2 regions of the Streptomyces sp. NPDC058741 genome follow, and region 1 is predicted to be linked to the other one. Evidence: riboswitches for the same ligand, from Rfam matches in the RefSeq annotation. Region 1 holds a riboswitch; the other holds the start of a gene.
What was found. A riboswitch is a leader RNA that binds a small molecule or an ion and turns the genes downstream of it on or off. The one in region 1 is predicted to bind cobalamin.
Positions count from the first base shown of each region.

Region 2: it holds a riboswitch for cobalamin, as region 1 does, so the genes downstream of both, ACFW6P_RS17440 (energy-coupling factor ABC transporter permease) here and ACFW6P_RS10430 ((2Fe-2S) ferredoxin domain-containing protein) in region 1, are expected to answer to the same signal.

Region 1 covers NZ_JBHYQH010000009.1:143,859-149,680, forward strand. The annotation lists gene aceB (malate synthase A) at 112-1,737, shown strand; partial or broken gene ACFW6P_RS10420 (SelT/SelW/SelH family protein) at 1,762-2,029, opposite strand; gene ACFW6P_RS10425 (HipA family kinase) at 2,026-2,940, opposite strand; gene ACFW6P_RS10430 ((2Fe-2S) ferredoxin domain-containing protein) at 3,068-3,445, opposite strand; cobalamin riboswitch at 3,490-3,675, opposite strand; gene ACFW6P_RS10435 (IucA/IucC family protein) at 3,662-5,203, opposite strand; gene ACFW6P_RS10440 (IucA/IucC family protein) at 5,438-5,822, shown strand, end outside.
Region 2 covers NZ_JBHYQH010000019.1:32,164-37,985, forward strand. The annotation lists partial or broken gene ACFW6P_RS17430 (MFS transporter) at 1-76, shown strand, start outside; gene ACFW6P_RS17435 (protein kinase) at 276-1,676, shown strand; cobalamin riboswitch at 1,755-1,941, shown strand; partial or broken gene ACFW6P_RS17440 (energy-coupling factor ABC transporter permease) at 1,971-2,666, shown strand; gene ACFW6P_RS17445 (energy-coupling factor ABC transporter substrate-binding protein) at 2,801-3,160, shown strand; gene cbiQ (cobalt ECF transporter T component CbiQ) at 3,167-3,916, shown strand; gene ACFW6P_RS17455 (ATP-binding cassette domain-containing protein) at 3,913-4,767, shown strand; gene ACFW6P_RS17460 (maleylpyruvate isomerase N-terminal domain-containing protein) at 4,883-5,539, shown strand; partial or broken gene ACFW6P_RS17465 (hypothetical protein) at 5,624-5,822, shown strand, end outside.

The DNA.
Region 1 (5,822 bases):
TCAGAAGCGCCCCCTGTTCCGCGGGCGCCGCACGCCGTGTCCGGGAAGACTGGCACCCGGTGCCATGCACGCCGGTTCGTCTTCACAGCTCGCTGAAGGAAGTGACCGTTCATGTCCGCTCCAGCGCCGTCCCCGCTGGCCATCGTCGACGCCGAGCCCCTGCCCCGGCAGGAGGAGGTCCTCACCGAAGCGGCACTCGCCTTCGTGGCCGAGCTGCACCGGCGGTTCACCCCCCGCCGTGACGAACTCCTCGCCCGCCGCGCCGAGCGCCGCGCCGAGATCGCCCGCACCTGCACCCTCGACTTCCTCCCGGAGACCGCCGCGATCCGCGCCGACGACTCCTGGAAGGTCGCCCCGGCTCCGGACGCCCTGAACGACCGCCGGGTCGAGATCACCGGTCCGACCGACCGCAAGATGACGATCAACGCGCTCAACTCGGGCGCCCGGGTGTGGCTCGCGGACTTCGAGGACGCCTCCGCACCCACCTGGGAGAACGTGGTCCTCGGCCAGCTCAACCTGATCGACGCCTACACCCGGTCCATCGACTTCACGGACCCGTCCTCCGGCAAGTCCTACGCCCTGAAGGCGGACGAGGAGCTCGCCACGGTCGTCATGCGCCCGCGCGGCTGGCACCTGAACGAGCGTCACCTCGTCGACGCGGACGGCGCCCGGGTGCCCGGCGCGCTCGTCGACTTCGGCCTGTACTTCTTCCACAACGCCCAGCGCCTGCTGGACCTGGGCAAGGGCCCGTACTTCTACCTGCCCAAGACCGAGTCGCACCTGGAGGCCCGCCTCTGGAACGAGGTGTTCGTCTTCGCGCAGGAGTACTGCGGCATCCCGCAGGGCACCGTCCGCGCCACCGTCCTCATCGAGACGATCACGGCCGCCTACGAGATGGACGAGATCCTCTACGAGCTGCGCGACCACGCCTCCGGGCTGAACGCGGGCCGCTGGGACTACCTGTTCTCCATCGTCAAGAACTTCCGCGACGGCGGCGCGAAGTTCGTGCTGCCGGACCGCAACGCCGTGACGATGACGGCGCCGTTCATGCGCGCCTATACCGAACTCCTCGTCCGCACCTGCCACAAGCGCCGCGCGCACGCCATCGGCGGCATGGCGGCCTTCATCCCGTCCCGCCGGGACGCCGAGGTCAACACGGTCGCCTTCGAGAAGGTCCGCGCCGACAAGGACCGCGAGGCCAACGACGGCTTCGACGGTTCCTGGGTCGCCCACCCCGACCTGGTGCCGATCGCCATGGAGTCCTTCGACAAGGTCCTCGGCGACAAGCCGAACCAGAAGGACCGGCTGCGCGAGGACGTCGACGTCAAGGCAGCCGACCTCATCGCCGTCGACTCGCTCGACGCCAAGCCGACGTACGCGGGCCTGGTCAACGCCGTCCAGGTCGGCATCCGTTACATCGAGGCCTGGCTGCGCGGCCTGGGCGCCGTCGCCATCTTCAACCTGATGGAGGACGCCGCCACCGCCGAGATCTCCCGCTCCCAGATCTGGCAGTGGATCAACGCGGGCGTCGTCCTCGACAACGGCGAGCGCGTCACCGCCGAGCTGGCCCGCCGGGTCGCCGCCGAGGAACTCGCGAACATCCGCGCCGAGATCGGCGACGACGCCTTCGCGGCGGGCCACTGGCAGCAGGCGCACGACCTGCTGCTGAAGGTCTCCCTCGACGAGGACTACGCCGACTTCCTGACGCTGCCGGCGTACGAGCAGCTCAAGGGCTGACGGCCCGACGCGGCGGGCAGGCCGCTACCGCTCCGAGCGGCCCAGGGTCTTCCCCGGGGCCACTCGGCCGCGTACGGCCTTCATGGCCGTCGGATCGGGGAAGCCCTGCTCGCGCCGGTCCCAGACGACCTCGTCGCCGACACGGACGACGAACACGCCGCCGGTGTCCGGCTTCAGGGCCGGCTCCGTCAGCTCGGCCTCGAAGGTCGTGAGCGGCTCCCGCGCCGGCCAGGCAGCGCGGGGCAGCCAGCGGCATCGGCGTGCAGTACCCGATCTCGACGCGGCCACTCACCCGAGGTGCACCGACCAGTCCTGCTCGGCCGCGGGCTCGCCGTGCAGGTCGGGGACCTGCCGGAGCCACGCGGGGCGTCCCTGCTGGTTCCTCGCCGTGCGCAGGGCGTCCTCGGCCGCGAGCTCCTCCCTGCTGGGGAAGCCGGTGGGCAGCCAGGACGCGGAGGCCCGCACGCGCGCGTCGAGGTACGTCACGTACGCCTCCCGTGCCTCCCGCGGGCCGGCGAAGGCCGGGTCGTCCGCCAGCCAGGCGTCCGGGACCTCGGCGAGGATCGCGCGCAGCAGTTCCTCGGTCACCCTGGGCGCGAACTCCGCGTCGGCCGACCGCACGTCGGGCGCGTGGTGGCCGAGGGCGTGGTGCCGCAGGTCGTACGCCTTGGCGGGGTCGCTGCCGTCCCAGCGGTGGTGGAAGACGAGGGCGGCGCCGTGGTCGATCAGCCACAGGTGCGGGCGGGCGACGCCCAGCGTGGGCCAGACCATCAGGTTGGAGCTGTGGACGGTGCGGTCGACGTTCACTGTGAGGGCGTCGAGCCAGACGATCCGGCCGGCCTCCAGCGGATCGACGGGGAAGACCCGGGCGATCTCCGGGGTGAGGTCCCGGGCGCCCGGCAGGAAGTCCATGCCGAGGTTGACGCCCGCGCTGGCCGCATGCAGGCCCCGTACCTCCTGGTGCGGCTCGTGCTCCGCGATCGCCGGGTCGAAGTGCACCAGCACCAGCTCGGGGAAGCGCAGTCCGAGGGCTCGGGCCAGTTCGCCCACGATCACCTCGGCGACGAGTGCCTTGCGGCCCTGCGCGGACCCGGTGAACTTCACCACGTACGTGCCGAGGTCGTCGGCCTCGACGACGCCGGGGACGGAGCCGCCCGAACGCAGCGGCTCGACGTAGCGGGTCGCGGTGACCTCTCTCAGCATGTCCCAGGGCCCCGCAAACCGTGTACCCGGCCTCTCACCGCCGACTCCAGTGCATACTGCCCGAGCATACAAACCAGGACGGCCCGGCGCGGGCGGCGACCGCCCGAGCGCTCCCGGCCCGCCCTCGTCATCGGCCCGGCCGCCTCGCGCGGCGCCGCGCGAGGGGAGGGAGGACGTACAGCCCGAGGATCTCCGGCAGGGGCGCCACACCGGGGCCTCCCGCCCGGACCCAGGAGACGACGTCCTCGGTCGCGTCCCGGTCGTTGACCAGCCCGAGCCAGACCGGCCGGGCACCGGCGGCCCGGCCCGCCGCCGACGGCTGGACGACGATGACGTTCGCCTGGTCGCAGACGTCCAGGCAGCCGGAGATCCGCACCGGCGCCGCGGTGCGCAGCCGTTCGGCCTGGGCGGCGTGGTCGACGCCGGTGACCTTGGGGCTGCCGCAGCAGCAGTCCCGGCAGACGACGACACGGCACGGAAGCGCTCCGGACGGTGTTGCGGACATGGCCGCACCTTCCCTCTCCCCGGGGAGATCCGCCCCGGTGGTTCGTCGAGGAGGCGACCGCGTGAGTCTCCTGGCTCTCGGGTCGACACCGCTCCCGGCCTTCCCACCCGGGCGCGGGCAGTGGCCTGTTCGGGACCGGCTCGCCGATCACAGTGGCGGGACCGCGCCGGGTTCACACCGGCTTCCTCGTTCCGCCGTCGCCTTGTTCGGCGAGCATCATTCCATGAGTGGATTCGGCAGCGGCAGATAGCGGGCGTCGGCGCCGTCCGCGCCCGTCCAGCGCAGCAGCAGGTTCGTCTTGGCGGGCAGGGTGGGTGAGGCGAGCAGCGCGCCGATCTCCGGGAGGTCGTGGCGGGCGAGTGCGCGCCGGACGGCGGGCCAGGGGTCGAACCCGGCGTGCCGTTCGGCGAGGGTGCCGGCGATCTCGGTGAGGTGGTTGACGACCAGGCAGTACACCAGCCGCTCCCAGCCGGCCGCCCGCGTGACGTCCGGCAGCAGTTTCACGCCCTCGGCGTCCCGGTACAGCACCTGCACGGGCATGCCGCCGGCGTCCACGGCGACCAGGGTGTTCTGCAGATGGGCCTCGATGACGACGCCCTGCCCGAAGGCCCTCAGCGCCGGGGGCACCGCCCGGGCGAGGTAGGCCCGCCACCAGGCGTCCGGGTCCCTGACGCGGTCGAGCGGGTTGCCGTCGAAGCCCTCGACGAGGCCGGCGGCCAGCAACGGGGTCGCGCCGGGCAGCAGGACGCCTCCGAAGCCGTCGCGGACGAGGACGGCCAGGGCCTCGAAGGCGAAACCGGCGGTGCGGTAGCCGCGGTCGCTCAGCCAGGCCGGGGGTCCGTCGAACGTCCCGAGCGCGGCGCGCACGGCGGCGTCCGTCCGGCGCAGGGAGAGCAGGTCGCGGCGCCACAGCCGGCGGATGTCGTTGGTGATGCGCACGTCCAGGCTGAACTTGAGGAAGAGGTCCCGCTCGGGCGTGTGGAGCGTACGGATCGCCGCCGTCGGCCAGGTGTCGAAGGCAGTGGTGCCGAGCCGGACGAGCCGGCCGTCCGCGAAGGCGGCCTCCAGCTCCCCCGCGGCCAGTTCCAGTTGCCAGGGGTGGGCCGGCAGCAGCCGGTAGCCGGCCGGGGCCGTGCCGAGGGCGTCGAGCGCGGAGGTGTCGCCCTCCTCGACGACGGTGTCCTCGCGCAGCCCGAGCAGGGTCAGCGGGAAGCGGGCGTGGGCCTCGGGCGCGTAGGGCAGCCAGTCCGCCGCGGGGCCGCTGCCGCGGGCCTTGGGGGCCGGGTGGTGGGGGTGGCCGGTGAGCAGGCACTGCTCGGAGCGCAGGTAGAGGTCGTCGGGCGGGGTGGCACGGTGGGCGAGCAGCGCGGCGACGGCCTCCCTGCTGTCGATCATCTCGGCGGGCAGTTCGTGGTTGGACAGCCCGGTGTGCCGGCGCAGCTCCTCGGCGACGAGTGCGACCAGTCCGGTGTGGCCGAGCCGCCGCCAGCCGCCCGGCACCCGGACCTCCGGGTCGGCGGGCCGCCGGGTGCCGCGGACGCGGAGCAGGCGGTCCGTGCCGGGCAGGTGGTGCACCCGGTGCTCGCCCGCCTGCCGTACCGGCCGGGCGACCTCCCGCAGCAGGCAGTTCAGCAGCGGCACGGCGGCGTAGGCGTCGGCTGCGGCCGGGGGGTCGCCGGGGGCGCGGTCGCCCTGGCCGGAACCGCCCCGGTCGGAGTCGCCGTCGGCGGTCGGGGGCATACGGTCCACGCGATCCACTCGTTCCCTGTGTGTTCCGTGTCCTGGGTTCCTGGGTTCCTGGGTTCCCGTGGTCCCTGCGGCCCCTGCGGCCCCAGCGGTTCCTGCGGTTCCTGCGGTTCCTGCGGTTCCCGTTGTCCTTTCGGACTCCGGGACGTACGGGCGGAGATGATCATTATGTCGGTCGTCGTCGTCCCGCCGTGACGCCCTGTTCGTCACGCCGTGACGCCCTATCCGTACCCGAGGAGCCCGCCCGTGCACCGTCCCCCCAGCGCCGAGGCCGAGGTCGCCGACGAGCTGTCCGCCGTGCGGCCCGGCCTGCTGCCGCGGTACGAGGCCGCACTGCCCGGTGCCCGGGCGGCCGTGCTGTCCCGGCTGTGGCGCGGTCTCACCCATGATCCGCTGCCCTGGGTCACCCGCCGGGAGCGGGGCGGCGACGGCCTGACCCTGTACCTGCGGGACGGCCGCCGGCTGCACGGCCCGCGTCCGGATCCGTACGCGACGTGCGCCTACGTCACCGCCGTACGGCTCGACGGGACGGACCACGAGGATCCGGCCCGGCTCGTGGCCGAACTCGCCGTACCCCACTGCGCCTCCTTCGCCGGTGAGCTCGGGCACAGCGTGGCCTCCACGGCGCTGG
Region 2 (5,822 bases), on a different contig from region 1:
GGTCCTGGCGGCGGTACCGGCGCTGGCGGTGGTGCTGCTGGCGCGCCGGGAACAGGGCCCGGCCGCGCCGGTCTGAGCCCCCGTCGGGCCGCGAGAGCCGGGGCGTCCTCCGGCGTGCGGGGCCCGCGCTCCGGGATGTCCGGGACCGTTCCGTCCGGGGACATGGCTCGGGAGCGGAGCGGTCATGTGGCGCCAGTATCCTGGGTCGGCTGCGGCATCCCCACCAATCCCCGTGTGGACACGAGGACTTCGGGCTGCGGCGACTTCCCCTGAGCATGAGACGAGGACGTGTGCTGCTAGCGGGCCGCTACCGGCTGGATGTGGAGATCGGGCGCGGTGGAATGGGAGAGGTGTGGCGTGCGTACGACGAGACGCTCGCCCGAGCGGTGGCGGTCAAGCTGCTGCTGCCCCAGGACACCGACGCCACGGCGGCCTCCCGCTTCCGTCTGGAAGCCCAGACCGCCGGAAGTCTCAACCACCCGAACGTCGTCGGTGTGCTGGACTTCGGCGAGTACGACAACCGGCTGTACCTGGTGATGGAGCTGGTCGAGGGCGACAGCCTCGCCCGGGTGCTGTCCACGTCGGGGGCGCTGCCCGCGGAGCGGGTGGCGGTGCTGGCCGCCCAGGCGGCGGCGGGGCTGGCCGCCGCGCACGCGCGGGGCATCGTCCACCGTGATGTGAAACCGGCCAACCTCCTGATGGACGCCCACGGCACCCTGAAGATCGGCGACTTCGGCATCGCGCGCTTCCTCGACGACCCCTCAGCGGCGCTCACCGCGACCGGGCAGATCGTGGGCACCGGCCTCTACCTCGCACCGGAACGCGCCCTGGGCAAGCCCGCGGGCCCGGCCTCCGACATGTACTCGCTGGGGTGCGTGCTCTACCAACTGCTCAGCGGCAGGGCCCCTTTCGAGGCGGACAGCGCCGTGGCGCTCCTCCACCAGCACCTCGACTCCGCCCCCGTACCGCCCCGCGAGCTCGGTGTCGCCCAGCTGCCGCCGGCCTTCGAGAACTACCTGCTCGGGCTGCTCGCGAAACAGCCCGAGGACCGGCCCTCCGCGCAGCAGGCGGCCGAGTGGTTCGCGAGCGGTGCCTGGCGGGGGCTCCCCGAGCCGCTGCCGGAGGCCACGGCCCCGGTACGGCCCGCCGGGGCGGGCGTGTTCGCCGCGGGCGAGACGAGCAGCCCGGCCACGTACGCGCTGCCCACCGGGCCGCGCGCGGTGCGGGGCGGGCGGGGGCAGCGCTCCGCACCGCGCGGCGGACCCGCCGGCCGGCCCCGGGTGGCCGCCATGGCCGCCGCGGCGGCGCTCTTCCTCGCCGCGATGTTCCTCGGCATGCAGTGGTTCTCGCCGGACGGCACCTCGACCGAGGGCACGGAACCCGACCCGTCGCCGTCGGCGAGCGGCCCGGCCTCACCGTCGGCCGCGCAGGACGCCGAGTCGGGCGGGCCCCTCACGTCGGATCCCGGGAACGCCGGGGCGCCGGCCGCCGGCACAGTGGCCGATGTCACCCCCTCCCCCACCGCACCGCCCCCCGCCGCACCGGCGTCCGGCCCGGGGAGCCCGCGACAGGAGACGGCCGGCCTCCCCCGGGATCAGGCGGAGACACCGCAACCGCCTCAGGACCAGCAGTCCGTGGACGGCGGCGACCGCGAGGACGAGGAGGGCGACGACTGAGCAGGCTTGCGCCGGTGTGCCGGCGGACGCCCCCTGACGCGCCCCCCGGGGCGGCTTGTCATCGCGCTCACCCCGGCCTTATTGTCACCAGGCCTTGGTGAACGGGAAATCCGGTGTGATGCCGGTGCGGCCCTCGCCACTGTGAATCGGGAAGTCCGGCTCCGGCCCTCGCGGGCAGCCACTGGGTCCTCACGGACCCGGGAAGGCGGAGTTCGGGCGGTGGTACCCGTCAGCCAGGAGACCGGCCAAGGCGCGTCAACCATCCACGAGGTGCTGGAGAGGGTCTGCTGAGCCATGCACATTGCCGAGGGTTTTCTGCCTCCGGTGCACGCGGTCGCCTGGAGCGTCGCGTCGGCGCCGTTCGTCGTCCACGGGGTCCGGTCACTCACCCGAGAAGTGCGCGAGCACCCCGAGAGCACCCTGCTCCTCGGTGCCTCCGGCGCCTTCACGTTCGTCCTGTCGGCGCTGAAACTGCCGTCCGTCACCGGCAGTTGCTCCCACCCCACCGGAACCGGCCTGGGGGCGATCCTCTTCCGCCCTCCGGTCATGGCGGTGCTCGGCACCATCACCCTGCTCTTCCAGGCCCTGCTGCTCGCGCACGGCGGGCTCACCACGCTCGGCGCCAACGTCTTCTCCATGGCGATCGTCGGGCCCTGGGCCGGGTACGCCGTCTACAAGGTGCTGCGGCGCTACGGCGTGCCGCTGATGGCAACCGTGTTCTGCGGGGCGTTCGTCGCCGACCTGTCCACCTACTGCGTCACGAGTGTGCAGCTGGCGCTCGCCTTCCCCGACCCGGGCAGCGGGTTCTGGGGGGCGCTCGGCAAGTTCGGGTCCATCTTCGCCGTCACCCAGATCCCGCTCGCGGTGAGCGAGGGCCTGCTGACGGTGCTGGTGATGCGGCTGCTGGTGCAGTCCAGCAAGGGCGAACTGACCCGGCTGGGCGTCCTCGTCGCCGGGAAGCGGACCGAGGCCGGGACCGGGGCCGGGGCGGGAACAGGGGCCGAGACCGGGACCGGGACCGGAACCGGGACCCGAAGCGGGACCGGAACCGGGGCCGGGACCGGGACCGGGACCCGAAGCGGGACCGGGACCGAGACCGGAACCGGGACCGAGGCGGTGGCCCGGTGAAGCGGAACACGAAGATCAACCTGGCGCTGCTGCTCGTCGTGGCCGCGCTCGCCGTACTGCCGCTGGCCCTCGGCCTCGGCGACCACAAGAAGGAACCGTTCACGGGCGCCGACGGCGAGGCGGAGACGGCGATCACCGAGCTGAAGCCGGACTACGAGCCGTGGTTCTCGCCGCTGTACGAGCCGCCGTCCGGTGAGATCGAGTCGGCCCTGTTCTCCCTGCAGGCGGCCCTCGGCACCGGCGTCCTCGCCTACTACTTCGGGCTGCGCCGGGGACGGCGGCAGGGCGAGCGGCGGGTGCTGGAGCGGCAGACCGGGAGCGGCCCCGCCGGCGAGTCCACCGGCGCGCGGGACTGAGGCCGCGTGCTGCCGATCGACGCGGCGGCGCACCGCAGCCGCTGGCGCCGCCGCCATCCCGTGGACAAGGCCGTGCTCGGACTCGGCCTCACCGTCCTGGCGGTCTCGCTGCCGCCCTGGCCGGGCGCGGCCCTGGTGCTGCTGACGGCCCTGGCCCTGCTGCTGGGGCCCGCCGGGGTGCCCGGACGGCGGCTGTGGCGCGCCTACCGAGTGCCGCTGGGCTTCTGTGTGACCGGCGCGGTCACGCTGCTCGTCCAGGTCGGCGGGGAGCGGGGCTTCGTCTCCCTGGCCGCCGACGGGCCGTACCGGGCAGGGGAGTTGCTGCTGCGCACCTCGGCGGCCTCCCTCGGCGTGCTGCTGTTCGCCTTCACCACGCCCCTGTCCGACCTGCTCCCGCGCCTGGTCCGGGCCGGGGTGCCCGCACCGGTCGTCGACGTGGCGCTCGTGACGTACCGGATGAGCTTCCTGCTGCTGGACTCCCTGCGCCGCATCCGGGAGGCCCAGGCCGCCCGGCTCGGACACACCAGCCGGGCCGCGGAGTGGCGTTCCCTGGCCGGTCTCGGCGCCACCGCGTTCGTCCGGGCCTTCGACCGGGCGGCCCGGCTGCAGTCGGGGCTCGCCGGGCGCGGCTACGACGGCACCCTGCGCGTCCTGGTGCCCGAGGCCCGGGTCTCCGCCCGTTTCACCGCTGCCAGCGGCTCGCTGCTCGTGGCGCTGGCCGCCGTCACCTTCGTCCTGGAGAGGCCGCTGACATGAGCGAGCCCGCCCTCGTCGCCCTGCGGGGCGCGTCCTTCGCCTACGAGGACGGCCCGGCCGTGCTCAGCGGCCTCGACTTCGACGTGCGCGAGGGGCGCGCGCTCGCGCTGCTCGGCCGCAACGGCAGCGGCAAGACCACGCTGATGAGGCTGCTCAGCGGCGGACTGCGGCCCCGCGCGGGCCGGTTGACGGTCGCCGGGCAGCCGGTGACGTACGACCGCAAGGGCCTGACGCGGCTGCGCACGACCGTGCAGCTGGTGGTGCAGGACCCCGACGACCAGTTGTTCGCGGCGTCCGTCGAGCAGGACGTGTCGTTCGGGCCGCTGAACCTCGGCCTGGACCACACGGAGGTGCGGGCGCGGGTGGCCGAGGCCCTCGCCGCCCTGGACATCACCGCCCTGGCCGACCGGCCCACCCACCTGCTCTCCTACGGGCAGCGCAAACGCACCGCCATAGCGGGCGCCGTCGCCATGCGGCCCCGCGTCCTCATCCTCGACGAACCGACGGCGGGACTCGACCCCGACGGACAGGAGCGGCTGCTCACCACGCTCGACGGGCTGCGCGCGAGCGGCACGACCGTGGTCATGGCCACGCACGACGTCGATCTCGCCCTGGCCTGGGCGGACGACGCGGCGCTGCTCACCCCGTCCGGCGTCCGCACCGGGCCTGCGCCCGCGGCCCTGGCCCGCACCGATCTCCTCCGGCAGGCCGGACTGCGCCTGCCGTGGGGCGCCGCGGCGGCGGAACTCCTGCGCGCGCAGGGGCTGTTGCCCGGTGACGAGCCGGGGCCGCGCACGGCGGAGGAACTCGTGGCGCTGGCGGCGGGCCGGCCGGCCGCGCCCGGACACTGACGTCGCCCCGCGCGGGCCCCGGCCGCGGTGCCGGGGCTCTCGGCCGCGGGGCCGGCCGGAGCGACGGGAGGGGGCCGGGTCGCCCCCTCCCGGGCGCCTCACTACGTTGCCGGGGGTGGATCTCTTCTCGATGTCATGGGCGGCACTGCGCCGGGCCGTCGCCGGCCTCTCCGACGGGGACTTCGCGAGGCCCTCCGGCTGCGCCGGCTGGCTGGTGCGGGACCTGGTGTGCCATCTGGTCATCGACGCCCAGGACGTACTGATCACCCTCGCGACCCCCGCCGACGGGGAACCGACCCGTGACGCCGTGACCTACTGGGAGGTCTCCCGCACACCACCGACCGGTGAGGACCCGCTCGACGCGCTCACGGTCCGGCTGGCCGCGGCGTACGAGGATCCGCGCCTGCTCACGTTCCACCTGGACGACGTCGGTTCCGCCGCGGGCCGCGCCGCTTCGCTCGCCGATCCGGCCGCCCGGGTCGCCACCCGCGGTGAGGTCCTCACGGTGGCGGACTACCTCTCGGCGTACGTCCTGGAGTGGACGCTGCACCACCTGGACCTGATCGCGTACCTCCCGGACGCCGAGCAGCCGCCGGCGGAAGGGCTCGCCCGGTCCCGGGCGATGCTGGAGCGGATCGCCGCCCGCGCGCTCCCGGCGTCGTTCCGCGACGCGGACGCGCTGCTGATCGGCACGGGCAGGCGGGCGCCGACGGAGGCGGAGCTCGCCGACCTGGGCGGGCCGACCGCGCACGGTGCGCTGTACCTCGGCTGATCCCGGGGGCCGGCCCGCGCGCCGCCCGCCGTCGTACGGTGCCTGGTGAGGTGGGAGCATGGCCGGTATGGACATCCGCCGCCGATGGACGAGCTGTTCGCCAAGGACGCCGCGTTCTTCCACGACAGCTTCGCCGGCTCCCTGACCAAGCGCGTCCTCAGCTTCGCGTCCCGGTTCGAGCCGTTCGTCGACACGCTGACGTTCCAGATCGTCGGCAGCCTGGTGCCCCTGACGCTCGGCGCGGTGGTGCTCTGGCGCTACGAACCGCTGCTCGTCGTCGGGC